Regions from separate parts of the Streptomyces sp. NPDC046876 genome, predicted to be linked through region 2. Evidence: riboswitches for the same ligand, from Rfam matches in the RefSeq annotation. Region 2 holds a riboswitch; the other holds the start of a gene.

Region 1 (15,049 bases), on a different contig from region 2:
AACGGCAGGTCCGCGCCCAGGCTGGGGATGTACAGCCGCAGCGGCCGAGCGGCCCGCAGCGGGGTGATGGCCGCGGCCCGGGAGGGACGCGACCCCTTCCCCGGCGCGTGTCGCCCCGCATGCTCCAGCTGCTCGACGAGCCGCCGGTGCCCGGACAGGCCCAGGGCCCGGGACGGCAGGGCGTCGGCGGCGCCGGCGGGCGCGACCCGGGCGCCCTCGGTGCCCCGCAGCAGCCCTATCCCGGTGCCCAACAGAACCGCCGTCAGCACGCCGACCACCCACTTGGCGCGGAGCATGGAATGTCCTCCCGGTCCGATGCACCGGCTCCGGCGGCCGGTCCTCCTCAGAGCAGTGGACTCCGTCCCGGCCCCTCGGCACCGTTGACAACGCCGGGGACTGACGTCGCGTCACACGCCCGACGGCGGACGGGGCCGCGGAACGCGCCGTCAGACCACCACGAACGCCACCGCCGCCGCCCCCATGAGGGCGGCGGCGAGGTGAATGGCCGGGTGGCCGTAGTCGCCGTACCAGAGGTGGCGGACCAGGCCGCCGACCGCGGCCAGGGCCGCGATGATGCCGATCTGGGCCAGCAGCGTGACGGCGGTGAAAGGGGCCAGCACCAGGACGACGGAGTTGAGCCAGAACGGGACCGCACCGGTCCATCCGCGCCATCGGCAGAACGCCGTCCGGCAGATCGCCGTCTGCATGTATCACCGGCCCCTCACTGGTCAACTCGTCAGCTGAACAGCCTCCTTGGGGGCGGCGGCGGGGACAAGGGCCCGTTCGGCAAGAAAACCGAAGGCGAGGCCGAAAGTCGTCCACATCGCGGTCTGGATGCCCAGGGTCGCGAGGCGGAACTGCCAGATGAGGGTGGCCGGGAAGTCCTCGGGGACCTCGTTGACGGCCGGCAGGAACGCGTACGCGATCCCGACCGCGGCGACGAAGGCCAGCGAGGCGACGACCGAGGCGTTCCAGTTGCCCATCCCGGGCGCCAGGCGCCGGCCCAGGATCAGTGCACCCACGCCCAGCAGCACGCTCAGCGCGATCATCAGCACGAAGAGCGTGGTCCTCGTGACGACGGTGTCGGGGTCGCCGACGGCCGGCGGGTTGGAGGGGTACTTGAGGAACGGCACCAGGTTGAGGGTGACGAACAGGCCGCCGGCGACGAGGGCCGCCGTGGCCCGCGGGCCGAAGCGGCCGATGCGGCCGAGGGCGTAGCAGAAGACGAGGGCGGCGATGCCGCCGAACGCGACGCCGTACAGCAGCGTGCCGGTGCCGAGGCCGGCCGTGGCCTGCAGGGCCCGGCTGACCGGGCCCTCCTCGGCGTGGTCGTGCCCGGCGGAGGCGGCCTCCTCGAGGGCGATGGCCGCGTCGACCTTGGACTCGCCGAGTACGTACGCGACGAGGAACGCGGCCGCACCGGCGAACAGGCCGGCGAGCATGCCCCGCACCAGCAGGAGGCGGGGGGAGATGGGGTTCATGGGCTTCCCTTGCAGATCGCGGGGATCAGCGGATCAGCGGATCGGCAGATCAGTGGATCGGCGGATCGTGGATCAGTGGCAGGGGAAACCGAGCAGGTGGCGGCCGTCGTGCATCCACTCGTGGACGGTGTCGCCCTCGAAGAGGGCGGTGGCGCCCTGTTCGGCACCGACGAGGTAGAGCAGGACGAGCATCAGGATGCCGGCGAAGACCGCCCACGGGGCGAGCGCGGAGAGCGAGATCGGGGCAACGGCAGGGGCCGAAGCGGGCACGGCGGGGTTGGCCATGGCAGGTACCTCCAGAGGGAACACGCGTCCCGGTCAGTGGTGCTCGCAACGACGGTGGCGGGTCTGACTTCCCTCCCTCGCGGGCGGGTTCACAGTGGCGCGACCGTGCCGGATTTCCACCGGCTTCCGTCGTACCGTCGTCTTGTTTGGTTGTCGTCCGAGACGGTACCCCGCTTATGCTCCCTTTATGAAGAGCGGAGTCGTACGAGTTCGGTTCGTCACAGCGCCGTTCGACGACTCCGTTCGACGGGCGAGGTTCGGCCACGGCGCCCCCTGCCCCGGATACGAGGGCCTGCGCGGCCAGGACACCGGCCGTTGGGCGGGGCGGACCCTGGACGAGGTCGCCGCCGAGGATCCCGAGGGCATCCGGAGCTGGCTGACCGATCCCGCGTACGCGCCGCCCGGCGGGGAGTCCCTCGCCGCACTGACCGCCCGCGTCGGCGCCGAACTGGCCGGCCTGGCCCCCGGCACGCACCGCGCGGTCGTCGAGCAGGCCGTCGTACGGGCGGCCGTGGTGCACGCCCTCGACCTGCCGGCCACGGCGTTCTGGCGGCTCGACGTCCGGCCCGGCCACGTCACCACGCTCACCGGGCGCGCCGGGCGCTGGAACCTCCGGCTCGGCGAACCGGAGGCGGACGCCGGGCCGCCGTCCTCGGACGCCTAGGCCACGATCCAGTCGCTCGTCGCGATGACCGGCTGTACGCCGTCGCGGTGGACGGTGCCCTCGATGAGGCCGTACATGCGGTCCGCCGCGAAGTAGACCTCGTTGTCGTTCTTGAGGCCGAACGGCTCCAGGTCCACCAGGAAGTGGTGCTTGTTGGGGAGGTTCAGGCGCACCTCGTTGACCCGCGGGCAGTTGTCGAGCACCCGCTCGGCCATCTGGTTCAGGGTCTGCTGGAGCGAGTACGAGTACGTCTCGGCGAAGGCCTCCAGCATGTGCTTGCGGACCTTCCTGTACGACCGGTCCCAGTCGAACGCGGCGTCGTCGGCGGCCAGCGCCGAGTGCGCCCAGCGCGCGGTGACCTTGGTCGCCAGGATGCGGTCGTACGCCTCCTTGAGCGTCGTGTACTCGTCCTTGATGTAGCCGTGGAACTCGGAGTTCGTCGAGTTCATCACGGTCAGGTCCTTCAGGCCGGAGATGACCTGCAGGCCGGTGGTCTCGCTGTACGTGATCTGCGCGGTGCGCACCTCCTGGCCCTTGCGGACGAAGGAGTGCTGCTCCTTGCGCGTGGGCACCGGGATCCGCTCCCAGGCGAACTCCTCGATGCGGATCTGCGCCTCGCGGATCGGCGCCTGCGAGGAGACGAAGTGCTTGGCCAGCAGGATGCCGAAGGCCTCGGGGGAGTCGATGCCGTGTTCCTTGCCGAAGGCGTACACCGTGTTCTTGGTGGTGTCGGTCGGCAGGCAGTTGGTGTTGTCGCCGGTGAGGTGGACGTCGCGGAACTCGCCGCGCAGCGCGACCGAGACGTTGAGGTCGCGGATCTCGTGCCAGGAGCCGTCGCTGCCCTTGCGGGTGACCTTGACGATACGGTTCTCGGCCTTGCCGTACTGGTTCTGGGCCAGGACGTGCTTGCTCATGCGCTGTCTTCCTTCGGGTACGCGGAGTCCGGCTGGCTGGATCCCGTACGCCCGGCGTCCGGCGGGCCCGCGGCCCGCCCCCCGCCGTTCAGTCCCCGTGGGACCGCCCCGGGACTGACGTGCATCCCGGTCCGTAGGTGCTCTGTCGGATTTCAGCACGTTCACGTGCTGTTCGTAATGGCGCCGATCCTCCGAGAACGGGCCCCCGCGGCTTGGGCGTCCCTCTGACGGCGCAGGTCAGAGGGTGTGCGCGTCGGCCACCGAGAGGGCTTCGTCGAGGACGGCCAGCCCCTTGGCCACGTCGTCGGCCGCGATGTTGCACGGCGGGGCGACGTGGATGCGGTTGCCGGCGGTCAGCGGCCACAGCCCGCCCTTCTTGCAGGCGGCGGCGAACGCGGCCATCGGGGCGTTGTCGGCGCCCGCGGCGTTGTACGGCACGAGCGGCTCCCGCGTGGCCCGGTCCCGTACGAGCTCCAGCGCCCAGAAGGTGCCCAGGCCCCGGACCTCGCCGACCGAGGGGTGCCGCTCGGCGAGGGCGCGCAGGCCCGGACCCAGCAGCTCGGCGCCGGTGCGGGCGGACTGCTCGACGATGCCCTCCTCCTCCATCACGGTGATCGTGGCGACGGCGGCGGCGCAGGCGAGCACGTGCCCGGAGTACGTCAGGCCCCCCGGGTAGGGGCGCCGGGCGAAGGTCTCGGCGATGGCGGCGGAGATGGCGACGCCGCCGAGCGGGACGTAGCCGCTGTTGACGCCCTTGGCGAAGCAGAGCAGGTCGGGGGTGACGTCCCAGTGCTCGGCGGCGAACCACTTCCCGGTCCGGCCGAAGCCGACCATCACCTCGTCCAGGATGAAGACGATCCCGTACCGGTCGCAGAGCTCCCGCACGCCCGCCAGGTAGCCCGCCGGGTGCACGAGCACGCCCGGGGCGCCGCCGACGGTCTCCAGGATGACCGCGGCGACGGACTGCGGGCCCTCGAAGACGATGGTGTCCTCCAGGTGCGCCAGGGCGCGCTCGCACTCCTCGGCCTCGGAGGCGGAGTAGAAGGGCGAGCGGTAGGCGAACGGCCCCCAGAAGTGCACCACGCCCGCGGTCGCGCTGTCGTTGCCGAAGCGGCGGGCGTCGCCGGTCAGGTTGATCGCGGCGGAGGTGGCGCCGTGGTACGAGCGGTAGGCGGACAGCACCTTGGGCCGGCCGGTGTGCAGGCGGGCCATCCGGACGGCGTTCTCGACGGCCTCGGCGCCGCCGTTGGTGAAGAAGATCTTGTCCAGGTCGCCGGGCGTGCGCCGGGCGATCAGGCGGGCCGCCTCGGAGCGGACGTCGACGGCGAAGCCGGGCGCGACCGTGCACAGGCGGGCGGCCTGCTCCTGGATCGCGGCGGTCACCTTGGGGTGCTGGTAGCCGATGTTGGTGTAGACGAGGGCGCTGGAGAAGTCGAGGTAGCGCTTGCCCTCGTAGTCCCAGAAGTACGAACCCTCGGCCCCGGCGACGGCGAGCGGGTCGATGAGCTCCTGCGCCGACCAGGAGTGAAAGACGTGCTTGCGGTCGGCGTCTTTGACGGCGGCGAGGGCGCCGGCGGCACTTGCGTTCATGACCTGAGCGTAGATGTCCATGATGCGGACTCCTGGGAGGGTCGAGGGCACCTGGGAGTCTGGGCAGTCTACCGCATAGCGGAATGGCTTTTCCGTTTCGTGAAATTCTCTCGGCGCCCGCCGGGTGGTGTGAGCGGTGGTGAGCCGGAGGTGAGGCCGCGGTGAGCGCCGCCGCCGAAAGTGAGCTCGTCGCCGGGTCCGCCGGGGACACCGAGCACACGGAAGCCGAGGAGTACGGACATGGGCGAGCAGCAGCTGACCGGCAGGACCGCACTGGTGACCGGCGGGTCGCGCGGCATCGGACGGGCCGTCGCGCTGCGGCTGGCCGCCGAGGGTGCGCTGGTCGCGGTGCACTACGGAGCCAACGAGGCCGCCGCCGAGGAGACGGTGGCCCGGATCACCGCGGCCGGCGGGCGCGCCTTCGCCGTCGGGGCCCGCTTCGGGGAGGCCGGCGCGGTGGACCGGCTGTTCGAGGGGCTGGTCCGCGGGCTGGAGGAGCACGGCGCCGAGGGCCTGGACATCCTGGTCAACAACGCCGGCATCATCTCCGGCCGCTCGATCGGCCAGCTCGCGGAGGACGAGTTCGCCCTGCTCATGGCCGTCAACGTGAGCACGCCGCTCTTCGTGATCCAGCGGGCGCTGCCGCTGCTGAACGACGGCGGCCGCATCATCAACATGGGCTCGACGGCCAGCCGCTTCGCCGTCTCCACCCAGATCGGCTACACGGTCAGCAAGGCGGCCCTGGAGGCCATGGGCCCCTCGCTCGCCAATGAGCTGGGCCGCCGCGGGATCACCGTCAACACGGTCGCGCCCGGCGCCGTCCGCACCGACCTGACCGCCGGCTACACCGCGGTCCCCGAGGTCGTCGCCGGCCTGGAGGCGATCAGCGCGCTCGGGCGGATCGGCGAGCCGGAGGACGTCGCGGACGTGGTGGGCTTCCTGGCCGGCCCGCAGGGGCGGTGGGTGACCGGTCAGACGGTCGACGTGTCGGGCGGGACCTGGCTCGGGCCGATCGCCGGCTGAGCGGCCCGACTGGTCCGACCTTCCTGAACTGCCTTGATTCCACGGGTGGATCAGCAGGCGGATCACCGGGTGGATAATCGCCGGCATGAGGTTCGGCATCCTCGGTGAGACGCAGGCACGGCACGACGACGGCAGCCGTGTACCGCTCGGCGGACCCGCGCGGCGCGCCCTGCTGGCGCTGCTGCTGATCCGCCCCGGCGCGGTGGTGTCGGCGGAGCGGCTGGCCGAGGAGATCGAGCCGGGCGGGAACGTTTCCGCGCACGCCCTCCAGTCCCAGGTGTCCAGGCTGCGTACGGTCCTGGGGCAGGCGGCCGCCATCGAACGCGTCGGCGCCGGCTACCGGATCGCGGTCCCGGACGGGTCGGTGGACGCCGCGCGCTTCGAGGCGCTGGCCGCCGAAGGGCGCACCGCCCTGGCCGAGGGCGACCCCGCCCGGGCCGCCGCCGTACTGCGCCGGGCGCTGCAGCTGTGGCGCGGTCCCGCGCTGGACGGGCTCGACGGGAGCGAGACGGCCCGCGCCGCGGCGGGGCGGCTGGAAGAGGCCCGGCTCGCGGCCCTGGAGGACCGGATCGAGGCCGAGCTCCGGCTCGGCGAACACCGCGCGGCCGTACCGGAGCTGCGCGAGCTGGTCGGCCGGCACCCGCTGCGGGAGCGGCTGGCCGGGCTGCTGATGCGGGCCCTGTTCGCCCAGGGCGGGCAGGCCGAGGCGCTGGTGGTGTTCGAGGAGACCCGGCGGCACCTGGCCGAGGAGCTGGGCGCCGATCCGTCGGCCGAACTGCTCTCGCTCCACCGCGAGTTGCTGGACACCGCCCCGGCGCCCTCGCCCTGCGCGCCGCCCGCCCAGCTGACCTCCTTCGTGGGCCGGGAGGAGGAAGTGGCCGAGGCCGCCGGGCTGTTGCGCGTGGCCCGGCTGGTCACGCTGATCGGCCCCGGCGGGGTCGGCAAGACCCGGCTGGCCGTCGAGGTCGCGGGCACGGCCGTCGCCGCCGACGACGTCTGCTTCGTGGAGCTGGCGTCACTGGGCGCCGGCGGACCGGCGGGCCACGGGGCGTACGCGGGGCAGCCGGGACAGATCGCGCAGACCGTTCAGGCCGCTCAGGCCGCTCAGGCCGTGCAGACCGTGCAGACCGCGCAGGCCGTGCTGGGTGCGCTCGGGCTGCGCGAGAACGGCCTCCAGATGGGGGACGGCCCTGCGCGGACCGCGCTCGACCGCCTGATCGCGGCCCTGGCCGACCGGCCGCTCCTGCTCGTCCTGGACAACTGCGAGCACCTCGTCGACGAGGCAGCCGCCCTCGCGGCCCGCCTGCTGGCCGCCTGCCCCCGGCTGCGCGTGCTGGCCACCAGCCGCGAACCGCTCGGCGTCATCGGCGAGCACGTCCGGCAGGTCCGGCCGCTGGACGCGGCGGCCGCCGTACGGCTCTTCGCCGACCGGGCCCGGGCCGTACGCCACGGCCCGACCGGCGATCCCGAGGTCGTACGGCGGATCTGCACGGCCCTCGACGGCCTGCCCCTCGCGATCGAGCTCGCCGCGGCACGCCTGCGCACCCTGGACCCCGAGGACCTCGCCGGCCGCCTCGACGACCTCCTCGGGATCACCTCCCGCGGCAGCCGCACCTCCGCCGAACGGCACCGCACCATGCGCTCGGTGGTCGCCTGGAGCTGGGACCTGCTCACGCAGGACGAGCAGCGCGCCGCCCGGCGGTTCACGGTCTTCGCGGGCGGCGCGACGGCGGCCTCCGTGCGGGCGGTGTGCGGCACGGACGCCGACACCCTGGAGTCGCTGGTCGACAAGTCCCTGGTGGAGGCCGTGGGCGCCGGGCGCTACCGGATGCTGGAGACGGTCCGCGCGTACGCCGCCGAACGGCTGGAGGCGGCGGGCGCGGCCGAGGCGGAGGCCACCCGTCAGGCCCACGCCCGCCATCTGCTGGACCTGCACCGCTCGGCGGCCCCGCACCTGCTGCGCGCCGAACAGCTGCAGTGGCTGCCGCGCGTCGCGGCCGAGCACGACAACCTCCTGGCCGCACTGCGCTGGGCGGTCGGTGCGGGCGAGGCGGGCACCGCCGTGGAACTGCTCGCCGCGGCCTCGACCGCCCTGTGGATCCGCGGCGCGTCCGCCGCGGCGGCCCCGCAGGCCGCCGCCCTGCTGGAGGCGGTCGACGCCACCGCCGTGGCCGGTCTCGGCGAGGAGTACGCCGCCTGCGTCCTGCTCGCGGCGTCCACCGCGGCCGGCCGTCCCGTCTGGGAGCGCCACCGCGCCGCGGCGCAGAAGGCGCTGGCCGCCGCGTGGCCGGGCGACCGCCCGGGCCGCTACCCGGTGGTCCTGCTGCTGTGGATGATGCGCCACGCGGGCGAAACCGACGCCCACGACCCCCGGGACGCCGTGGCCGCGTTCGAGCTCGTCTCCGCCCAGCGCGACTGCCCCGAACCGTGGGCTGGTGCGGCAGCCCGGTACGTGTCCGGGTACGCGACCCTCGGCGCGGGCGACGCCGAGGGCGCCGAGCAGGCCTTCGACGCGGCGGCCGAGCGGTTCCGCACGCTCGGCGACCGGTGGGGCACCGCGCTGGCCCTGGACGCCCTCGCCGGTCTCGCGGGCGCCCGCGGCGACGGCGCGCGGGCGCTCGCGCTGACCGACCGGGCCCTCACCCTCACCGAGGAGCTCGGCGCTGTGGAGGACTCCGCGGACCTCCTGGTCAACCGGGGCGACCACCGCCTCCCCCACGACCGGGACGCGGCCCGCGACGACTACACCGCTGCCGCCCACCTCGCCCGCGGCAGCGGCAGCCCCGCCGCCCTCGCCGCGGCGCTGCGCGGCCTCGGCGACATCGCCCTGCTGGAGGGGCTGCCGCAGGAGGCGGAGCGGCTCTACACCGATGCGCTGGACCGGATCGACCCCCACTGGGTCAAGAGCCTCGGCAACCGGGTGCGCTGCCTCGCCGGCCTCGGCCGGATCGCCGGGGACCGCGGGGACCGGGCCGCGGCCCGGAGGTACTTCCGCGGGGTCGCCGAGTCCGTGGCCGCCCTGGGTCCGTCCGTGCCGGCCACCCTGCGCATGATGGGGCTGCCGGAGGAGCTCGTCACGGAGCTGGGCGCCGCGGTGAGTGCCGCGGACCGCTGACGGCCCGCCTCAGCGTCGCCTGCCCAGGGGCGCGGGCGCCGGCAGGCGTACGGGCCCGGGCGCCGTCAGCCGGTCCGCGCCCGGCGGGACGGGCACCGACGCGAAGATCGCGTTCTGCTGCGCCTGGAGCTCCTTCTTCCGCTCGGGGCTCGTGCCGGGCAGGCGCTGCTCCTCGTACAGCTTGTGGGTGGCCTCCTGCGCCCACTTGCTCGCCGGGGTGTGGAACTGGACCTCGAAGAGCTGCCCCGAGCGCGGGGCCCGCCAGCCGGTGTTCAGCCCCTTGTACCCCTGGGCGCGGCCCCAGGTGTTGGACCACTTGGTGCTGTCGTTGCCCCAGTCGGAGAGCAGCCGGGCGGCGGTGGCCACTCCTTCGGTGTACTCCTCGTCCGGCCACTGGAGCGTGTAGCGGACGGCGTCGCCGATGCCGGCGAGGACGGTGTCGACGTTCTGCTCCGGGTGCTCCTCGAGCGAGGTGGCCACCTTGCGCTTGAGGGAGTCGGGGGACTTGAGCCGGTGGTCGAAGCCCGTCAGCTCCGCGCCGGTGATCCAGGCGGCCGCCCTGACCCGGGGGCTGATGGACTTCTCCGCCTCCTGCGCCCGGTCGAGGTACGCGTCGACGCGCTGGTTGTCCTCCCGGTTGAGGGAGAGGCCCCCCTCGCCGGTCCAGCCGTCGTCCGGTGAGGGGGCGGGGGCCGCGGTGGCGGCGGTCGCGGTGGCGGCGCCGCCCAGGGCGAGCGCGGTGGCCAGGGCGGCCGCGACGGCGGTGCGAGTGACGGTGGTCGTCCGCATGGGTCTGTCCTGCCTTCGGGTGGGGGCGTACGGGCTTGCGTACGGGCCGCGTACGGGCCTGGTACGGGACGTGGCGGACGGCACAACGTGCAGGCGGGCGCCGGGGTGACTGCCGACCGGCAGGACGGATGATCCGGGAACCCGCCGTGTTGACCGGAGCGTTGGAGGGGCAGCAGCGAGCAGTCCGGTGCGCAGTGCGACGCGAGGATGTGACAGGTGAGCGAGAAGGAAGCCCTGGCCCGGCGGTTCGAGGAGCACCGGACCCATCTGCGGGCGGTGGCCTACCGGATGCTGGGCTCGCTCAGCGAGAGCGAGGACGCCGTCCAGGAGACCTGGATCCGGCTGAACCGCTCAGACGTCACCGGCGTGGAGAACCTGGGCGGTTGGCTGACCACGGTCACCGGCCGGGTGTGCCTGGACATGCTGCGCTCCCGCACGACGCGCGCCGAGGAGTCGCTCCACGACCAGGACGGCCGGGTCCGCCTCCCCGACCCGGTGGTCACGGGGTTGGCCGGCACGGACCCCGAGTACGAGATGCTCATGGCCGACTCGGTGGGGATCGCCCTGCTGGTGGTGTTGGAGACGCTCGCCCCGGCGGAGCGGGTGGCCTTCGTCCTGCACGACCTGTTCGCTGTCCCGTTCGACGAGATCGCCCCGGTCCTCGGCCGCACCGCGGCGACGACGCGGCAGCTGGCCAGCCGGGCGCGCCGCCGCGTCCAGGGGGCCGTACCGGCGCCCGACCCGGACCTGGTGCGCACCCGGGAGATCGTCGACGCCTTCCTGGCCGCCTCGCGCGGCGGCGACCTCCGCGCGCTCCTGGAGCTGCTCGACCCGGAGGTCGTGGCCCGCTCCGACGGCGGCGCACTGCGGCCGAGCCTGGTCCGCCGGGGCGCGCAGGACGTGGCCTCGCAGGCGATCACGTTCGCCCGGTTCGCCGAGGCCGCGTACCCGGCGCTGGTCAACGGGATCCCCGGCGTGGTCTCCCGCAGCGCCGACGGCGCGCCGCTGTCGGTCATGGCGTTCACCGTCCGGGACGGCAGGATCGTCGCCCTCGACATCCTCACCGACCCCGAGCGCCTCGCCCGCCTCGGGCTCGGGACGGTTCGGGAGGCGGATTGATCAGGAACGGGAAAAGGACTGGGTGAGGAATTCCAGCAGCTCACGCCCCTCCGGCCAGGAGCCCGGGCCGGAGGCGGAGTTGAGGTGCCCGTACGGCCGGGTGCCGGCGCGCCCGCCACCGCGCCGCGAAACCGGCGGCCGCCGCGGGGGAGCCGTACGGGTCGGCGGTGCTGCCCACCACCAGGGCAGGGTGCGGCAGCGGCCGCGCCGACACCCCGCTGAACGTCGCGGCCGCCTGCCGCGGGAAGGCCGGCCCCTGCGGGCCGGGCGGCGCGACCAGGAACGCGCCGGCCGCCGCGCCCGCGGGGCGGGAGCCCCGCCACTGCCCGCAGGCCGGACGCCTGGAGGAGGTCGTCGACGCCCTCGCCCGCTACGGCCCCGTCACGACCTCCCCGGTGCTGCGCTCCTGTCCCGCGAAGCCGCTGCAGGAGGCGTGAAGATCCGGTCCAGGTGGTGGCGCAGCACCGCGGTGGCCGACTCGGGGCCCCGCTGGCCCACGAGGATGCTCGTGCCCATCCCCGCGGCCATGGCCAGCAGGCCGATCGCCTCCGTGCGCGCGTCGGCACCGGGGTCGGCCAGGCCGGCGTCCTGAGCCCGGCCGATCAGTCCGGCCAGGGCGTCCTCGGCGGCATCGGGGTTGTCGATGAACGGCTGGGCGGCCAGCGCCTCGTCGGTGACGGACAGGATCGCGTACGAGGTGTAGAGGAGGTGGAAGGTGCGGCTCTCCTCGTCGGTCGGGAGTGACGCGAGCAGCAGCGCCTCCGCCACCGCCCTCGGCCCCGGCGCCGACCCCGACCCCGGCGCCGATCCCCTTCCCGGCCCGGCGGCGGCGAGGCGGGCGCCCACGCGGGCGGTGAACCGGTCCGTGAGGTGCTGGAGCCCGTACAGGAGCAGCTTCTCCTTGGTCTCGAAGTAGTACTGCACCAGCCGCAGCGACACCCCCGCCTCGGCCGCCACGTCGCGCATGCCGACGGCATGCAGCCCGCGCCGCCCGGCGACCCGCACGAGCGCGTCGGCGATCTCGGCACGCCGCTCCTCGTGGTCCACGCGCTTCGGCACGCCCGCACCCACCTCTCAGTCAGCCCCAGACACAGCGGAAACAGCTTGATGATACGCCCGTACCACCAACATGATACGGTCGTACCACGAACGGAAACGATCTCGCAGGAGGCGCCACCGTGCCCGACACCACCACCCGCCCCGGCTCCCGCCCGCGCCGCGATGTCGGCCGCTACGTCAACGACACCTTGCGCGACCGGTACTTCGCCGCCTGCGACGCCCTGTACGCCCTGGGCGCGCCCGCCCGCTCGGAGGCGGACGTGGAGACGAGCTTCGGCACCACCCACGTCTACCGCTACGGCCCGGCCGACCCGGCCGCCGAGTCCCGTACGCCGGTGGTCCTCATCCACGGCGCCGGCTCCTGTTCCGCGATGTGGTACCCCAACACCCCCGCGCTCAGCGCCGAACGCCCCGTCTACGCCCTCGACACCCCCGGCGACGCCGGCCGCAGCATCCACCGCGAGCCCATGTGGCAGCCCGAGCGCGCCGCCCAGTGGCTCGACGAGGCCCTCGACGCCCTCGGCCTCGACCGCGTCCACCTCGTCGGTTCCTCCTACGGGGGCTGGCTGGTGCTCAACCAGGCCCACCGCCGCCCGGGCCGCCTCGCCTCGGTGACCCTGCTCGACCCGGGCGGCCTGGAGAAGGTCGGCCTGCGCTTCTTCGCCTGGATCTTCATCAGCCTCTTCGCCAGCTTCGCCCCCAAGGCCCTGCGCCCGCGCCTCGCCAAGTGGCTGGAGCAGCCGGTCCTCGTCGTCCCCGAACTGCGCGCCATGGTCCACGCGGGCGCCCGCGCCTTCCGCATCCGCCGCCCGGCCCCGCTCCCCCTCTCCGAGGAGGCCCTGCGCTCGATCACCACCCCGCTCTACCTGGTCATGGGCAAGCGGAGTCTCCTCGTGCACCCGCAGCGCCAACGGGAACGCGTCCCCCGCCTGATCCCGGGGGCCCGGGCCGAAATCCTGACCGGCACGGGCCACGGCCCCCAGATAGACCACGCGACCCTGGTCAACACCCGCATCCTGGGCTTCATCCAGGAAACCGACGCCGCCGCCTGACGCCACCCTTCCCGTACAGCGCCTTCCACACCGCCCCCCGTACCGTCGCGCCCCTTGCGCCGCGGCACGGGGGGCGGTCGTCGTCCGGGCCCCGCCGCTGCATCCCCATGCAGCCAATGCCTGCATGAAGTTGCAGTCGTACCTGCCGCCCGCGCACTTCCCGCACTGGCATATTTCATCTCGCCGAACAATTGGCTGTCGCATCGGGGGAACGATGAATAGCTGGGTAATCCGCGCGAGGCTCGGGGACAAGACCTGTCCGAGGGCCGGCGCCGCCATCCTGGGGGCCGTGGCAGTGGCCTGCCTCCTGGCCGGCAGTGGGGGAGCGGCGCAGGCCGAAACCCGCCCGACCATGGCCTCCATCAGCGAGGTTCCCGCTCTTAAGCAGGGCCTCGCCGACCGTGTGGAGCAGTTGGGCCTCTCGCGGTGGCCGGTGGCGAACACGCACGCCTGGGACTGACCGGGAAACCGACACCCCGCACACCCGGTATACGCCCCGCCCGCCTCCTTTTTGCCCGGCGCGGCGGAATGGGCCGGCCGGCGGGAATGCGCGGAGCTGTGAATTACCCAGTGGTTTCCGGAAAGGTTCGTCAAATGTTGGACGTGAGCGGCACCAGGCCTCCCGGCGGAGCGTATGACGTTCCCGGGGCACTCCCCGAGGCACTCCGCGAAGCACTCCCTGAGGCGCTCCCCGAAGGGCTGCGCCGGCTCGACGCGCTCGTGTCGCACGGCGGTGGGCTCATCGGGAGGGTGACCCGGATATCGCCCGAGTCCTCCGGCCTGGCCGTGTACTCCGCCACGATGGGCGAGCTCGAGCACGTCCAGCCCAACGTACGGTCGACCAGCAGCCGCCCCTCGGGAGTCGAACTCGGCGGTGGGGGCGGCGGCACCGATCCACAGCGCGCGAGGGCCATCTCCATCGCCGAGGCGCTGGAGCGGTACTCCAGCTGTGTCCTGCCGAAGGACCTGGTGTGGGCCACCGCGGAGGAGCTGGGCGACCGGGCTGCCGACATCACCGGCTTCCCGCAACTCAGCAGCACCGAACTGGCGCACCCGAACTGCCCGCTGACGCTGCCGGACCCGGCGGAGCCGATCCGCTGGACGACCGCCTGGTCGCTGACGGAGGGCCGGCCCGTGATGGTCCCGGCGGTGTCGGTGTGGCTGCACATACCGCCCCTCACCCCGGGTGAGCGGTTCACCATGCCCATCTCGACGGGCTGCGCCACCCACACCGACATCAACCGGGCCCTGCTGAACGGCATCTGCGAGGTCGTGGAGCGCGATTCCATCGCGCTGACCTGGCTCCAGCGCCTGCCGCTGCCCCGGATCGAGTTCGACAACGCGTCGGAGGAGCTGACCCGTTCGCTGCGCGAAGTGGAGCGCAAGGGGATCCGCACCACCTTCTACGACGCCACGTCCGAGCTCGGCATTCCGACGCTCTACAGCCTCGACGAGGACCCGCGCAGCGAGCGGGTGCGCCATGTGGTGATGTGCGCGACCGACCTCGACCCGGACCAGGCGGCCGTCAAGATGCTGCGGGAGACGGCATCGTCGCGGATCGCACTGGCGGCCGCCGAACCGCCGCCGGCCAGTCTGGACGACTTCCACAGCGTCTTCCACGGCGCCACGTACATGGGCGTGGCCGAACGCGCCGGGGCGTACGACTTCCTGCGCGCCGAGGACAACGGGGTGCGGCCGTTCTCGGCCCTGCCGCGGCCGTCCACCGGAGACGCCGGGGAGGACCTCCAGCTGGTGCTCCAGCGGCTGAAGGACCGCGGCATGGACGTCTACGCCGTGGAGATGACCACTGCCGAAGCCCGCGAGGTGGGCTTCCGGGTGATCCGCGTGATCATCCCGCAGCTGATGCCGCTGTCGTTCTCGCACCGTGCGCGCTACCTCGGCCACCCGCGCCTGTACGACGGCCCGCGCGCGATGGGCTACCCGGCCCACGCGGAGGC
Region 2 (15,049 bases):
AGCAGGCGCAGTGGGCCCTGACCTGGCTCGACTGGCACCCCGGCTGGCTACTGATCTTCGATAACGTCGAGGACCCGCGAGATCTTGACCCTTATACGGGCGCCTTGAGGGGGCAGATCATCGCCACCAGCCGCAAGGCGGCCGGTTGGCCGCGCACCACCCGCACCCTGTCACTCGGCATCCTGCCGAGTGACCAGGCTGCGGACCTCATCTGCCGCCACGCCTTGGACGAGGCGCCGACACCACGCCAGGTCCAGGATGCCCGCGCGCTCGCCTCCGCACTCGGCCACTTGCCCTTGGCCCTGGAACAGGCCGGTGCATACCTGGCCCAGAACCCCACCATCGGCTTCGACGCCTACCGCCGGCGGCTGTCCACAAAGCTCGGCAAAGCGGCCGAAGGCACAGCCCCCGAACGCACCATCGCCCGCATCTGGAGCCAAACCCTCAAGACCCTGAACAGTCGCTGCCCGCTGGCGGTCACCATCCTCCAGACCCTCTCATGGCTCGCGCCGGACGACATTCCTGTCGCCCTGCTCGAAGCAGCAGACACAGAGGCCGACGACCTCCACGAAGCCCTCGGCATCCTGCGTGCCTACAGCATGGTCACTCTCAGCCGGAATACGGTCAGCGTTCACCGTCTTGTTCAGACGGTCCTCAGGCATCATGGGGTCGAGCATGGCGAGGTCCCGGCCGGACGAAGAGAGGCCGAGCTGCTCCTGCACAGGGTGGTGGCCGCCCTCCCCGAGCCCCCAGACTCCGAGCCATCCGGCGAATGGGACACCTTCCTGCCGCACCTCATCGCTCTGGCAATCACCACCCCACGTGGTCACCGCGACAGCTTTCTTGCCGGCCGTTATGCCGCCGCTGCCCAATATTTGGCCCAACGCGGTCATAATTCCCGCGCCGTCCCACTCCTGCAGGCGGCTCTCGCCCAGTGCGAAGAGGTGCTTGGTGACACTCAGCGCATCACCCTTGCCGTACGCGGCAACCTCGCAACCGCCCACCTCGACTCCGGAGACTTCGCGCAGGCCATCGCGCTGCTGGAGGAAACCCATGCGCAGTGTGAGCGCGCACTCGGGGGTTCCCACCCCGATACCCTCACTGTCTGCCGCAACCTCGCGGACGCTTGCCGCGCATCGGGCGACTTGACCCGTGCCATCTCGTTGCACGAAAGCACCCTCACCCTGCGACAGGAAGTCCTCGGCGACGCCCATTCGCACACTCTCGACAGTCGCATCGGTCTGGCCGAGGCCTACGCAGCCTCGGGTGATCTGGTGCGGGCCATCGCATTCCAGGAGGCCACTCTTGCTCTCTGCGAGCGTGTGCTCGGTGATGTGAGCCGCGAGGCGCTGTCCAGCCGCAGCAGCCTCGCGGCCGCGTACTTGTCCTCCGGGAACGCGACCCGCGCCGTCCCTCTCTATGAAACGGTGCTCGCCCAGCGGCAACGAGCACTCGGCGAGGGCCATCCAGACGTCCTGTCCAGCCGTGCCAATCTCGCCTTGGCCTACCGAGGCGCCGGCGAACTGAACCGCGCCGTCACGATCCTCGAGACGGCTCTGGCGCAATGCGAGCAGGTGCACGGCGACGCCCACCCGGAAACCCTGACCGTCCGTACCAACCTTGCCCACACATTGCACGAAGTCGGCGACCTGGCCCGTGCCATCCCCATGCTGGAAACCAGCCTGGCCCACCACCAGCAACTGCTCGGCGATACCCATCCCTATACGCTCAGCTCCCAGAACGGGCTCGCCAATGCGTACCTGGAGGCCGGTGACCCGGCAGGCGCCATTTCGCTGTACGAGACCACACTCGGCCACCGCATTGAGCTTCTGGGCGAGACCCATCCGCACACCCTGGCCACACGCAGTGGTCTCGCCAACGCGTACCTGGTCATCGGCGATCTACACAAGGCCATCCCCGCGTTGGAGACGGCTCTCGCTCAGTGTCAGGAGATCCTCGGCGCCTCTCACCCCGACACGGTGGCCAACCGCATCAGCCTGGCCAGATCGTTCGAACTGGCCGGCGATCCGACTCGGGCCATCCCTTTGATGGAGGCGAGTCTGGATCATTGCGAGCAGGCCCTGGGCAACGCCCACCCCCACACCCTGGTCAGTCGTAACAACCTTGCCAACGCATATCGAGAAGCCGGTGACCTTGTTCGCGCCATTCCGCTTCTCAAAACCTCCTTTGCCGAATGTGAACGAGTTCTCGGCGAAGCCCACCCCACCACGCTGATCAGCCTCGGGAACCTCGCAGGGGCCCACCTGCAGTCCGGGGACGTGCCCCGCGCCATCTCCATGCTGGAAGCCGCGCTGACCCTGTCCGAGCAAGCCCTCAGCGACACCCACCCCACTGCCCTGCGCAGCCGCAGCAACCTGGCCTTCGCATACCGGGCGGCCGGACGAATCGATCGAGCGATCCCCCTATTCCGGACCGCACTGGCTCAGTACGAGCAGGTCTTCGGCGACGTGCACCCCGAAACCGTCACTCTTCGCCACAACCTCGCTGTCACGTACTTGGAGGCGGGAGAGGCAGTACTCGCCGTTCCCCTGTTCGAGGCCACGCTTGCTCGATCGGCGCACATGCTCAGTGACAGCGAACAGGACACCCTGCGCCGCTTTCTCGCCGCCCATCCTCGTCGGCCGGGTGCCCACACGGAGTCCGCCGGCTAGCGGTGTTCGGGGTTGGGGAAGTCGAAGCGGCAGCCGGCGTCCCATCGGGAGCGCTGGTTGCCGTGGGCGGGGATGCCGCCGGAGCGTTTGAGCAGGGCCGCCAGGTGCATCAGGTTCCACGACATGAAGGTCGTGTTGCGGTTGGTGAAGTCGTTCTCGGGGCCGCCCGAACCCGGATCGAGGTACGAGGGTCCGGGGCCGGCCTCGCCGATCCATCCGGCGTCGGCCTGCGGGGGGACCGTGTAGCCCAGGTGCTGGAGGCTGTAGAGGATGTTCATGGCGCAGTGCTTCACGCCGTCCTCGTTGCCGGTGACGAGGGCGCCGCCCACACGCCCGTAGTAGGCGTACTGGCCCTGCTCGTTCAGGAGCGAGGAGCAGGCGTAGAGCCGTTCGATGACCTGCTTCATCACCGAGCTGTTGTCGCCGAGCCAGATGGGGCCGCACAGGACGAGGATGTCGGCGGCCATGATCTCGCTGTAGAGGACCGGCCACTGGTCGTTCTCCCAGCCGTGCTCGGTCATGTCCGGCCAGACGCCGGTGGCGATGTCGTGGTCGACGGCGCGGATCAGGGAGGTGCGGGCGCCGGCCGACTCCATGACGGCGCGGCTCCTGGAGATCAGGCCCTCGGTGTTGCTGGTCTCGGGCGAGCGCTTGAGCGTGCAGTTGACGTACACGGCGCTCAGGTCGGAGTAGTCGTGTTCGGTGGCCACTGGGACAGCCTGTGCAGCCGTGGGCCGCCCCGCCACCGGGGCGCGGCCGTACGGGCGTGCCGCGCGTCGGGGTGCGGGAGCGGAAGGGCGCCGGGGCGTGCGCCGGTCGTACGCCGGGGCGGGGAACTTCCGTGGCCCGGGCACCGGTTCGCGTGCGGCGTGGGCACCGCGGCGCGGCCCGGCGGCCGCAAGCGGAACGGGCGGCGGCTGCCGGGGGCCGGAAGCCGGGTTGTTTCGGGTCCATGCGGCCGAATAGGGTCAGCGGGCCTTGGTGTACGGGAAACCGGTGCAAGACCGGTGCGGCCCTCGCCACTGTGAACGGGAAGTCCGGCTCTACTCCTGCGGGAAGCCACTGGGCGGCGCGGGGGGATCCGCATCGCCCGGGAAGGCGGAGCCAGGGCATCAGCACCCGTGAGCCAGGAGACCGGCCGGGGCGCGTTGTCCATCCACGAGGTGCTGGAGAGGTCTCCCACTCATGCATATAGCCGAGGGCTTCCTGCCCCCCTGGCACGCGGTCGCCTGGGGCGTCGCGTCCGCTCCCTTCGTCGTCCACGGCGCCCGTGCGCTCACCCGCGAGGTGAAGGCCAACCCCGAGAGCACGCTGCTGCTCGGCGCGTCCGGGGCGTTCACGTTCGTCCTGTCCGCCCTGAAGATCCCCTCGGTGACGGGCAGTTGCTCGCACCCCACCGGGACCGGGCTCGGCGCGATCCTCTTCCGGCCGCCGATCATGGCGGTGCTCGGCACGATCACCCTGCTCTTCCAGGCGCTGCTGCTGGCGCACGGCGGGCTGACGACCCTCGGCGCGAACGTCTTCTCCATGGCGATCGCCGGGCCCTGGGCGGGCTACGGGATCTACGCGCTGCTGCGGCGCTTCGACGCACCGCTGATGGTGTCGGTGTTCCTCGGGGCGTTCTTCGCCGACCTGGTCACCTACTGCGTGACCTCGGTGCAGCTCGCGCTGGCCTTCCCGGACCCGGGCACCGGCTTCCTCGGCGCGCTCGGCAAGTTCGGCGGCATCTTCGCCGTCACCCAGATCCCGCTGGCCGTGAGCGAGGGCCTGCTCACCGTCCTGGTGATGCGGCTGCTGATGCAGTCCAGCAAGTCCGACCTGGTCCGGCTGGGCGTCGCCAAGCTGACCGCGGGCCGCAGCGAGCAGAAGGCGACGGTGTGAGGGGCATGAGCCGGAACGCGAAGATCAACGGCCTGCTGCTGCTCCTGGTGGCGGCCCTCGCCGTCCTGCCGATCGCGCTGGGGCTCGGCGAGGGGAAGGAGGAGCCGTTCTCGGGCTCCGACAACCAGGCCGAGGCGGCCATCACCGAGCTCAAGCCGGACTACGAGCCGTGGTTCTCGCCGCTGTACGAACCGCCCTCCGCCGAGGTGGAGTCGGCGCTGTTCGCCCTCCAGGCGGCGCTCGGCGCGGGGGTGCTCGCGTACTACTTCGGCGTCCGCAAGGGCCGCCGCCAGGGCGCGGCCGCCGCAGCCGCCGCATCGGCCGATGCCGCCGCGGCCGATGCCGCCGCCCCGGCCGGTGCCGCAGCCACCCCCGCGGCCGCGGAGTCATAGGCGGTGCTGCCGATCGACGTGGCCGCGCACAGCAGTCGCTGGCGCGGCCGCCACCCGCTGGAGAAGGCCCTGCTGGGGCTCGGCCTGACCGTCACCGCCGTGTGCCTGCCGCCCTGGCCCGGCGGCCCCCTGGTGGCCGCCGCGACCCTGGCCGTGCTGCTCGGGCCGGCCGGGGTCCCCGGGCGGCAGCTGTGGCGGGCCTTCCGGATCCCGCTCGGCTTCTGCTTCACCGGGGCGGTGCCGCTGCTGTTCGCGGTGGGCGGGGCGGCGGGACCCGTCTCGCTGGCCCCCGACGGCCCCCGGCACGCCGCCGAGCTGCTGCTGCGTACGTCGGCGGCCTCGCTCGGCGTGCTGCTGTTCGCGTTCACCACCCCCGTCTCGGACGTGCTGCCCCGGCTGGCCAGGGCCGGCGTCCCCGCGCCCGTGGTGGACGTGGCACTCGTCATGTACCGGATCGGGTTCCTGCTGCTGGATTCCCTGGACCGGGTCAAGCGCGCCCAGGCGGCCCGCCTGGGGCACGCGGGTCGGGCGGCGGTGTGGCGGTCCCTGGCCGGGCTCGCCGCGACCTCCTTCGTCCGGGCCTTCGACCGCGCGGCGCGGCTCCAGTCGGGCCTGGCCGGGCGCGGCTACGACGGGACGCTGCGGGTCCTCGTCCCCGAGGCGGCGCTGTCGTGGCGCTTCCTCGCGGCCTCGGCGGCCCTGCTGGCCGGCCTGGTCGCGCTGACTCTCACCCTGAAGGGCGTGTACCTGTGAACCCGTTGGTGGAACTGGCCGGCGCCGGCTACGCGTACGAGGACGGCCCCCCGGTGCTGACCGGCGTGGACTTCGCCATCGCCGAGGGGCGCGCGCTGGTCCTGCTGGGCCGCAACGGCAGCGGCAAGACCACGCTGATGCGGCTGCTCAGCGGCGGCCTGCGGCCCGCCGCGGGCGAGCTGCGCCTCGACGGCAGCGCGGTGTCGTACGACCGGGCGGGCCTGACCCGGCTGCGCACCGCGGTCCAGCTGGTCGTCCAGGACCCGGACGACCAGCTGTTCGCCGCCTCCGTCGAGCAGGACGTGTCGTTCGGCCCGATGAACCTGGGCCTGCCCGTGGAGGAGGTGCGGGCCCGGGTGGACTCGGCGCTGGCGGCGCTCGACATCACGGCGCTGCGGGACCGCCCGACGCACCTGCTCTCGTACGGGCAGCGCAAGCGTGCGGCGATCGCGGGCGCGGTGGCGATGGCCCCGCGGGTGCTGATCCTGGACGAGCCGACGGCCGGCCTCGACCCCGACGGCCAGGAACGGCTGCTGGACACCCTGGCCGGGCTCCGCTCGCGCGGGACGACGGTGGTGATGGCCACGCACGACGTCGACCTGGCCGTGCGCTGGGCCGACGACGCGGCGGTGCTGACCCCGTCCGGGATCCGCTTCGGCCCGGCGCCGCAGCTGCTGTCGGACCCGGAGCTGCTGGCGGGGGCGGGCCTGCGCCAGGCCTGGGCCCCGGCGGTGGCGGCGCTGCTGCGGGCCCGGGACCTGCTGGGGGCGCAGGCGGCGGGACCGAAGACCCCGGAGGCGCTGGCCTCCTGGCACTGACGGACGGCCCGGGACGCTGCCGGCTTCCGGGCCGGCGGCTCCGGGGGCCGGTGCCCGCGGCCCCCGTCCCGGGGCTCCCTAGGATGACGGCATGTCGCTGCCGCACGCCATCCTCACCGCCCTGCTCGAGAAGCCCTCGTCGGGGCTGGAGCTGACCCGGCGGTTCGACAAGTCGATCGGGTACTTCTGGTCCGCGACGCACCAGCAGATCTACCGGGAGCTCGGCCGGCTGGAGGAGGCCGGGCTGATCCGGGCGCTGCCAAGCGAGGTGCCCGTACGGGGGCAGAAGAAGGAGTACGAGGTGCTGCCGGCCGGCGGCGCGGAGCTCGCCCGGTGGGTGGGCGAGAGCCAGGACCCCAAGGCCATCCGGGATCCGCTGCTGCTGCGGATCCGGGCGGCGGCCGTCGTCGGGCCGCAGGGGCTGGCCGCGGAGCTGCGGCGCCACCTGGAGCTCCACCGCAGGCAGCTGGCGGTGTACGAGGCCATCGAGGCCAAGGACTTCCCGCCGGAGCGGGACTCCGACGAGGACAGGCTGCGCCGGCTCGTGCTGCACGGCGGGACCGGCCTGGAGACGTTCTGGCTGCGGTGGCTGGAGGAGGCCCTCGCCGAGGTCGAGGACATGACGGGGCCCGGGCCGGAGCCGGACCGGCCCGCCGCGACGGGCTGACCCGCGGGGCTGACCCGCGGGCTGGTGTGCGGGGCTGACCCGGGCGGGCCGAGGCCGGGCACGCTGACGCCCCCGTCCCGCCCGGCAGGGGCGGCACGGGGGCGTGGCACGGGGCTTACTTGTTCAGGGAGGCCCAGAACTCGTCGAAGCTCATCAGGCCGTCGCCGTTCGTGTCCTTGGCGGCGATGACGGCGTCCGCGACCGGGCCGGTGACGAACGGGTCGCCCATCTCCGCCATGGCCTGCCGGAACTCGTCGGCCGTGACGAAGCCGTCGCCGTCCACGTCGAACCGGCCGAACGTCGTCCGCGCGCTCTCGATGTCCGCCACTGGGATCCACCCCTTCTTGGTGCTCGTTGACCGGCTCAGGGTAGCGCCAGCGGGTCGCCGCCCCGCCCCCGGGTCCCGTTCGGGCGGCAGAAAGAAATTCAATTCCCCCTCCAGAATGCGGAACACATAATTCCGCCCAAGAAATCGGAACGGGACTTGTCACGTTCCGGGGTCACGGCATAACGTACCGGCATTGCCGCCACACCGGGAGCGCAGGGCTCCCAGGGACAAGTGGCATAAAGGGCGATCACACAGGTGACGATCACAACTGACGCATCATTCGAAGTTCTGCCCTTCACCCGCACCTGCCGACATATCTGGGAAGACGGCGACCATGTGCTCATCGGAGTGAGTCCCGGAAACAGCTACTTCAGCTCCGAGCGCATCCGCAGTCTCGCCCGATGGGCGGCTCCCCGGTTCGCGCAGATCGACTTCGTCTACGCCGACCTCCACGTGGACCGTATGTTCGCCGCCTTCGGCCACAGCCCGGAGCACGCGGGCCGGCGCGCCGCGAAAGAGATCAAGGCGGTCCGGCGCCGGATCGTCAAGGGTGTCGAGGAATCCGGGCACCCGCATGCGGAGATCCGCGTGCGCGCCCTTTCCGAGTTCCAGTCGAACCCCGTCTACCAACTACTGCACCGGCGCGTCCTCCATTTCCTGGAGACTGACCCGGAATTCCGCAAGGGCTGTGAGGAGATGGCCCTGCACTTTATCGGCCCGAAGTTGCCGGAGGGTGAATCCGTCACGGCAGAGCAGTTGCAGGTGTGTTTCGACTACCTGGCGGCCGAACTCCCGTTCTTCGTGGACACCCCGAGCATTCTCGACGTTCCGTCGTCCGTGGCGGCCTACCACGTCCGGATGCCGATGACCGACGTCCTCTTCGGCCGCGGCGGGGGCCTGCGCGCCACCCGCAACCAGGCGTACGCCGTCGTACGCCCCGAGCCGGGGCCCGAGCCGGGGCCCGCGCCGGAGCCCGGGACCAGGACCAAGGCCAAGACCCACACCGAATCCGAGACCGAGGCCGAGGCCGAGAGGGGCGTCGATGAGCGTCGAGCAGCATGAGGCCGGCCGGGACCCCGCCGAGCCCCTCCTCGACTTCCCGCTGTCGCGCCGCGGCGACGTGCTGCCCGAGGAGTGCGCCTGGCTGCGGGAGAAGGCGCCGGTCGCGCGCGTCCGCACGCTCACCGGGGACCCGGCCTGGCTGGTGAGCAGCTACGCGCTGGCCAAGCAGGTCCTGGAGGACGAGCGGTTCAGCCTCAAGGACACGGCCCGGCCCGGCGTGCCGCGCCAGTACGCGCTGACGATTCCGCCCGAGGTCGTCAACAACATGGGCAACATCAACAGCGCCGGCCTGCGCAGTGCGGTGATGAAGGCGCTGAACCCGCGGCAGCCCGGGCTCCGGGACGCGCTGCACGCCGCCGCTCACGGACTCGTGGACGCCCTCGTGTCCGAGGGCGGGCCCGCAGACCTCCGGGCGGGGTTCGCCGACCCCTTCTCGGCGGCGCTGCACTGCCGGGTGCTGGGGGTGCCGTTCGAGGACTGGCGGCGTCTGATGTCGGGGCTGGACGTCGCGTTCATGACCGCACGCGAGCCGTTCGCCGACTCGGCGCTCAACTGGTACAAGGACGTGGGCTACTTCGCCGACCGGCTCCGGGAGCAGCTCGCCCTGCCCGCCGAGCAGCGTACGGGGCTGCTCGGCACGTTCGCGGGGCTGAGGGAGGCCGACCCGGAATCGGCGCACCTGACCGACGAGATGTTCGCGACGGTCGCGGTGTCGCTGTTCGGGGCGGGCGCGGTGTCCACCTCGGCGTTCCTGGTCCTCGCGGTGCTGGCACTGCTCCAGCGGCCGGAGCTCATCGGCTACCTGCGCCGGCATCCCGAGCGCATGGGGAAGGCGGTCGAGGAGCTGCTGCGCTGGAACCTTTCCGTGGGCGACGGCCTGCCGCGCATCGCGCTGGCCGACGTCCGGGTCGGGGACGTGCTCGTCAGGGAGGGCGAGCTCGTTCTGGTCCTGCTGGAAGGGGCCAACTTCGACCCGGAGGCCTTCGCCGACCCGGGCCGGCTGGACCTGGAGCGTGAAAGCCCCCACCCGCACTTGGCGTTCGGAGCCGGCCGGCACTTCTGCCCGGCCTCCGCCCTGGGCCGGGCGCACGCCGAGATCGCGCTGGAGGTGCTGGTGGACCGGCTGCCGGGGCTCCGGCTCGCGGTGCCCGCCGAGAACCTGGTCTGGCGTACGGGCTTCATCAAGCGGCTGCCGGAGCGTCTCCCGGTCGCCTGGTGAGGAGGCGGCGGCGCCCCGGGAGTTGTGCGAGCTCCCGGGGCGCCGCTGCTGACGGGCTGCAGGCGGGTCGGCGGCCGAGCTGCTGCCGGCTACCGGAAGACGCCGGTGTGGCCGAGCGAGTAGCGGCCGGGCTGCGGGTAGACGGCCAGGCCGTGCGGGCCGCCGCCCACGGGGATGCGGGCCAGCTGCCGGCCGGTGGCGGTGTCGATGGCGTACACCTCGGAGTTGTAGCGGCCCGAGAGCCACAGCACCTTGCCGTCGGCGGAGACGCCGCCCATGTCGGGGCTGCCGCCGTTCGGGAGGTCCCATTTCTTGGTGAGCTCGTTCTTGCGGAAGTCGAAGACCGAGATGGTGCCCTCACCGCGGTTGGAGATGTACATCTCGCGGGAGTCGCGGCTGATGTACAGGCCGTGGCAGCCCTTTCCGGTGGGCAGCAGCCGCGGCGTGTCGAACGCGTCGCCGCTGAGCACCCACATGCCGTGCGCCATCATGTCCGCGACGTAGAAGGTCTTGCCGTCCGGGGAGATCTTGACGTCCTGCGGCATGGCGCCCTCGAAGGGCAGCTTCTGCTTGGCGATGACCGCCATCTTCTCGGTGTCGACCTTGAGGAGTTCGCCGGAGAACTCGCACGAGACGATGAAGTAGCGGCCGTCCGCGGAGAAGTCGGCGTGGTTGACGCCGAGGCACTTCACGGGCAGCGTCTTGACCCGGTCCATCGTGTGCGCGTCGCGGAAGACGAGCTCCTTGTCCATCGAGGCCATGACGACCGCGTACTTGCCGTTCGGCGTGAAGTACAGGTTGTACGGGTCGTGCACCTCGACGGGCTCGCCCGCCTCGCCGGTGGCGGGGTCGATGGGCGTGAGGGTGTGGCCGCGGTTGTTGTTGACCCACAGGGTCTTCATGTCCCAGGACGGGACCACGTGCTGCGGCTGGATGCCGACCGGGATGGTGTCGATGACCTTGTACGTCTTCGGGTCGATCACCGAGACCGTGTTGGAGGTGGTGTTCGGCACGTACACGCGCGAGGGGAAGTCCTTGACCACCGGGGAGAGCCGGTTCGGCCGGTCGGCCGCGTACACGTCCTTCGGGTCGAGGAGCGGCGGCATCCCGGCCAGGCCGGGCGGCGCCACCGGGACCGCCTTGGCGGGCTGCCCGGGCGGGTCGGCCGGCGCCTTGGAGCCGAGCGCCTCGGCGGGGCCCTTGCTCGCCGATCCGCAGCCGGCCAGGGCGGCGAGGACCAGACCGGCCAGCAGCACGGTGGCCTTCCGGGGAAGGCGGGTGGTGGTCATGGGGTCAGCAGCTCCGTGGTGGTCACCGCGCGCAGGTTGCGGCGCGCGAGTTCTTCGAGGAGGGGCGGCATCGCGTCGACCGTGTCCGCGTAGCCGAAGTGCAGGCTCACCACCGATCCGCTGCGGATCGTCCCGGTGACCGTGCGGATGACGGCCGCGGCGCCGGGCGAGGTGAAGTCGAGGGAGTCCACGTCGTACGACAGGACGTGCGGGTAGCCCGCCCGCCGGGCCAGCTTCTTGACGAGCGCGGTGGCGTACTGGGCCTGCGAGGGGCGGAACCAGGTGCCGATGGAGCCGGTGAGCCGTTTGAGGCGCTCGGCGCAGCCGGTGATCTCGGCCTGGGCCTCCGCCTCGGGCAGCGCGTTGATCGCGAGGTGGCGCTGGGTGTGGTTGCCGAGCTCGTGCCCGCCGTCGAGGACCCGGCGGGCGAGCTCCGGGTGGGCGTCGAGCCAGCTGCCGATGGCCAGTACGGTGACCCGCGCGCCGGCGCGTTCGGCCTCGGCGAGGACGGCCCGGGCGGTGGCGGGGTCCCCGTTGCCGTGGAAGGTGAGGGCGACGCGGGGGCGGTCGCGGGGGCCGTGCGCGATCTCGTCGGGCTGGCCGGGGAAGCGGCGCGGGGCCGGAGCCGCGGCCGGGGCGCGGCCGGGCTCGGCGGGGGCGCGCCCGGCGGCCTGCCCGGCGGGGGCCGCGGAGCGGGCCGGGTCGCCCGCACCCGCCCCGCAGGCGGTGGCGAGGGCGCCGACGGCGGCGGCCGCGCCGGCGCGGAGGGCTGATCGGCGGTCCGGAGAGCAGGGCACCTGCCCATTTAAGAGGCAGATGACATGAAAGATAACGATTGACCCAATTCGGGGTGTTCGTCGAAGTGGACCCGTTCGGAGGACTCTCCGCTATCCGATCAACGAATCACGCAGAACGGTGCATTGTTATTCATGGATTGCGAGGCGAGTGGCCGACCTCACCTAGGATTTAGATGGAAACTCTTAGGCTTTACACACTTATGTCCGAGTTGGGACTTTTGGCATTCGGTCCCCCGTCTGCCATAGTCGGAACCACGGCTTCCCCATTGACCCGAGCGAAGTCGCCCGCCGAGGATCACACCCCCTTCGATCCTCGGCGCACCCATGAAGCCCCCACCGCGCCCCACCACGGCGACCAGGGGGCTTCAGGCGTATCAGCGGTCGGCCACCCTCATCTCGAACCAGGTGATCTTGCCGCGGGGCAGCAGATCGGCACCCCAGCGGTCGGACAGCTTGTCCACGAGGAAGAGCCCGCGGCCGGTGGTGTCCAGCTCGTGGACCGGCATCAGGCAGGGCAGCCCGCGCGAGGGGTCGCGCACCTCGACGCGGATCCAGCCGCGCCGGCGCAGCATCCGCAGTCCGAAGGAGCGGGCACCGGTGTGCCGGACCGCGTTGCCGACGAGCTCGGAGACGAGCAGTACGGTGTGCTCGGAGACCTGCGGCGAGAACCCCCAGAAGCGGATGACCACGTACTGGGTGAGCCGGCGGGCGGTGCTCGCCGACTCCGGCATGGACGGCAGCGTCACTTCCGCCTCGGCCGGATTGCCGTACAAGTCCAGCGCCTTGAGGCCCTGTTCGTCCTCGAGCGCCGCCATCGGCCGCACGGCGGAAGCGCTGCTGCGCTGCCGCGGCTGTTCCACACCCTCCAGGCCCGCCATGAACCCATCATGGACGGCCGACACGCCCGTCCGGGCCGTTCCGCAGGAAAACACCCCCCGCAGCACGCGGCCCCAAGGGGGTGTCCTGTCATATGCGTTGGGCATCAGGCAGCCCGCAAAACCACTCTGATCTGCGGTGACACCCTGCGCACCGACGATCACGCCGAGTGGATCAACAGGCTGCCTTAACCCTGCCTTAAGGTCTGGCTAATCCACCCCCAGGGAGGACCGACGAGTTCTCGATCCGGCCTAGAGGAACTTGGCCTTGCCCGGGCCCTCCTCGACGAAGCTGCGCATCCCGCGCTCGCGGTCCTCGGTGGCGAACAGACCCGCGAACCAGTTGCGTTCGATGGTCAGGCCGGTGTCGATGTCCGCCTCCAGGCCCGCGTCCACGCACTCCTTCGCGGCGCGCAGCGCGATGGCCGGGCCCTGGGCGAGCTTCGCGGCCCAGGCGCGGGCCTGCTCGTACACCTCGGCGGCGGGCACGACGCGGTCCACGAGGCCGAGCGCGAGCGCCTCGTCGGCCTTGACCATGCGCCCGGTGAAGATGAGGTCCTTGGCCTTGGAGGGGCCGATCAGGCGGGACAGGCGCTGGGTGCCGCCCGCGCCGGGGATGAGGCCGAGCAGGATCTCGGGCTGGCCGAGCTTGGCGTCGTCGGCGGCGATGCGGTAGTCGGCGCACAGCGCCAGCTCGCAGCCCCCGCCGAGGGCGTAGCCGGTGACGGCGGCGACGACCGGCTTGGGGATGCGGGCCACGGCGGTGAAGGCGTCCTGCAGTGCGCGGGACCGGGCGACCATCGCCGCGTGGTCCATCGTCTGCATCTCCTTGATGTCCGCGCCCGCCGCGAACACCTTCTCGCCGCCGTAGAGGATCACGGCGCGGACGTCGGCCCGGTCGGTGGCCTCCGCCGCGAGCTCGCGCAGCCGGTCCTGGGTGGCGATGTCCAGGGCGTTCATGGGCGGCCGGTCCAGGCGGAGGGTGCCGACGCCTTCGGAGACTTCGAGAGAGAGGGTCATACGGGGAAGGTTAGCGCCGGTTAACACGAAGTGGCCCGGTGCTGTGGGTCACAGCACCGGGCCACGGGTCCGCGCTCGGCGCCGCTAGGGCGCCGCGACGGGGAGGACTACTTGATCCACTCCGCCCAGTCCATGTTCCAGCCGTTGAGGCCGTTGTCCGGGGCGATCTGCTTGTCCTTGGAGTTCTTCACGACGACGACGTCACCGATGAGCGACTCGTTGAAGAACCAGGCGGCGGGCTGGTTGCCGTCACCGGCGCCGCGGACGTCCTTCAGGCCGACGCAGCCGTGGCTGACGTTCTCCGAGCCGAACGTGCCGGAGGAGGCCCAGTAGTTGCCGTGGACGAAGGTGCCCGAGTTCGACAGGCGCATCGCGTGCGGAACGTCCGAGATGTCGTACTCGCCGCCGAAGCCGACGGTGGCGCCGTTCATCCGGGTCACCTTGTACTTCTCGCTGATGACCATCTGCCCGTTGTACGTGGTCGTCGACGGGGCGCCCGCGGTGATGGGGAGGTTCTTGATGACCTGTCCGTCGCGGACGACCTGCATGGTGTGCTCGCTCGCGTCGACCGTGGAGACCTGCGAGCGGCCGATGGTGAAGGTGACCGTACGGGTCTGCTTGCCGTAGACGCCGGGCCGGCCCTCGACGCCGTCGAGCGCGATCTTGACCGTGACCTTGGTGCCCGCGGCCCAGTACTTCTCCGGGCGGAAGTCGAGGCGGTCGTTGCCGAACCAGTGGCCCTCGATCGGCACGGACGGCTCGGCCGTCACCGTGATGGCCTTCTCCACGGCCTCGGTGTTGGTGATGCCGCGGGTGAAGTTGAAGGACACCGGCATGCCCACGCCGACGGTCTCGCCGTCCTCGGGCGCGTAGTGGCCGACGAAGGTGTTCGTCGGGGTGAGGGTGGTGAAAGTGGTGTCCTTGGCGGACTCCCGGCCGGCCTCGTCCTTGGCGACCGCGTGCACCTTGTACTCGGTGGCGGAGGCCAGGTTGCGCGCCGGCTCCCAGCTCGCACCGTCCGCGGCGATCTTGCCGTCGACGGCGTTGCCCTTGGTGTCGGCGACGGTCACCGTGGTGAGCTTGCCGCCGGTGCTGGATATCTTCAGGACGCCGCTGGTCGCGACTTCCTTGGACCCGTCGTCCGGCTTGACGTTGACGACGGCCTTCGACGCCTCGTTGCCGGGCTTGGCCGCCCCGCCGGCGCCGCCGTTGCTGCCGCCGCCTCCGCCGCCGTTGGTTCCGCCGCCGCTGCACGCGCTGGTGAACAGCAGGGCCG

The links. A riboswitch is a leader RNA that binds a small molecule or an ion and turns the genes downstream of it on or off. The one in region 2 is predicted to bind cobalamin.
Region 1: linked by a shared signal. The riboswitch ahead of ABZ924_RS28185 (CbtB domain-containing protein) and the one ahead of ABZ924_RS13925 (energy-coupling factor ABC transporter permease) in region 2 are both predicted to bind cobalamin.

What each region holds. Positions count from the first base shown of each region.
Region 1 is NZ_JBEYXK010000072.1:1,248-16,296, forward strand. It holds gene ABZ924_RS28170 (class F sortase) at 1-296, opposite strand, end outside; gene ABZ924_RS28175 (hypothetical protein) at 447-707, opposite strand; gene ABZ924_RS28180 (CbtA family protein) at 729-1,481, opposite strand; gene ABZ924_RS28185 (CbtB domain-containing protein) at 1,554-1,766, opposite strand; cobalamin riboswitch at 1,805-1,954, opposite strand; gene ABZ924_RS28190 (histidine phosphatase family protein) at 1,954-2,430, shown strand; gene pucL (factor-independent urate hydroxylase) at 2,427-3,344, opposite strand; gene ABZ924_RS28200 (aspartate aminotransferase family protein) at 3,582-4,934, opposite strand; gene ABZ924_RS28205 (SDR family oxidoreductase) at 5,175-5,957, shown strand; gene ABZ924_RS28210 (BTAD domain-containing putative transcriptional regulator) at 6,043-9,072, shown strand; gene ABZ924_RS28215 (ATP nucleotide 3'-pyrophosphokinase) at 9,082-9,861, opposite strand; gene ABZ924_RS28220 (sigma-70 family RNA polymerase sigma factor) at 10,078-10,980, shown strand; gene ABZ924_RS28225 (alpha/beta hydrolase) at 11,021-11,260, opposite strand; gene ABZ924_RS28230 (hypothetical protein) at 11,148-11,417, shown strand; gene ABZ924_RS28235 (TetR/AcrR family transcriptional regulator) at 11,362-12,039, opposite strand; gene ABZ924_RS28240 (alpha/beta fold hydrolase) at 12,159-13,091, shown strand; gene ABZ924_RS28245 (hypothetical protein) at 13,381-13,551, shown strand; gene ABZ924_RS28250 (YcaO-like family protein) at 13,842-15,049, shown strand, end outside.
Region 2 is NZ_JBEYXK010000019.1:33,645-48,693, forward strand. It holds gene fxsT (FxSxx-COOH system tetratricopeptide repeat protein) at 1-2,672, shown strand, start outside; gene ABZ924_RS13920 (flavodoxin family protein) at 2,669-3,382, opposite strand; cobalamin riboswitch at 3,611-3,830, shown strand; gene ABZ924_RS13925 (energy-coupling factor ABC transporter permease) at 3,858-4,553, shown strand; gene ABZ924_RS13930 (energy-coupling factor ABC transporter substrate-binding protein) at 4,559-4,945, shown strand; gene cbiQ (cobalt ECF transporter T component CbiQ) at 4,949-5,698, shown strand; gene ABZ924_RS13940 (ATP-binding cassette domain-containing protein) at 5,695-6,516, shown strand; gene ABZ924_RS13945 (PadR family transcriptional regulator) at 6,608-7,183, shown strand; gene ABZ924_RS13950 (EF-hand domain-containing protein) at 7,299-7,511, opposite strand; gene ABZ924_RS13955 (tRNA-dependent cyclodipeptide synthase) at 7,767-8,573, shown strand; gene ABZ924_RS13960 (cytochrome P450) at 8,554-9,792, shown strand; gene ABZ924_RS13965 (YncE family protein) at 9,882-11,081, opposite strand; gene ABZ924_RS13970 (polysaccharide deacetylase family protein) at 11,078-11,878, opposite strand; gene ABZ924_RS13975 (ATP-binding protein) at 12,253-12,756, opposite strand; gene ABZ924_RS13980 (enoyl-CoA hydratase-related protein) at 13,006-13,773, opposite strand; gene ABZ924_RS13985 (Ig-like domain-containing protein) at 13,881-15,049, opposite strand, start outside.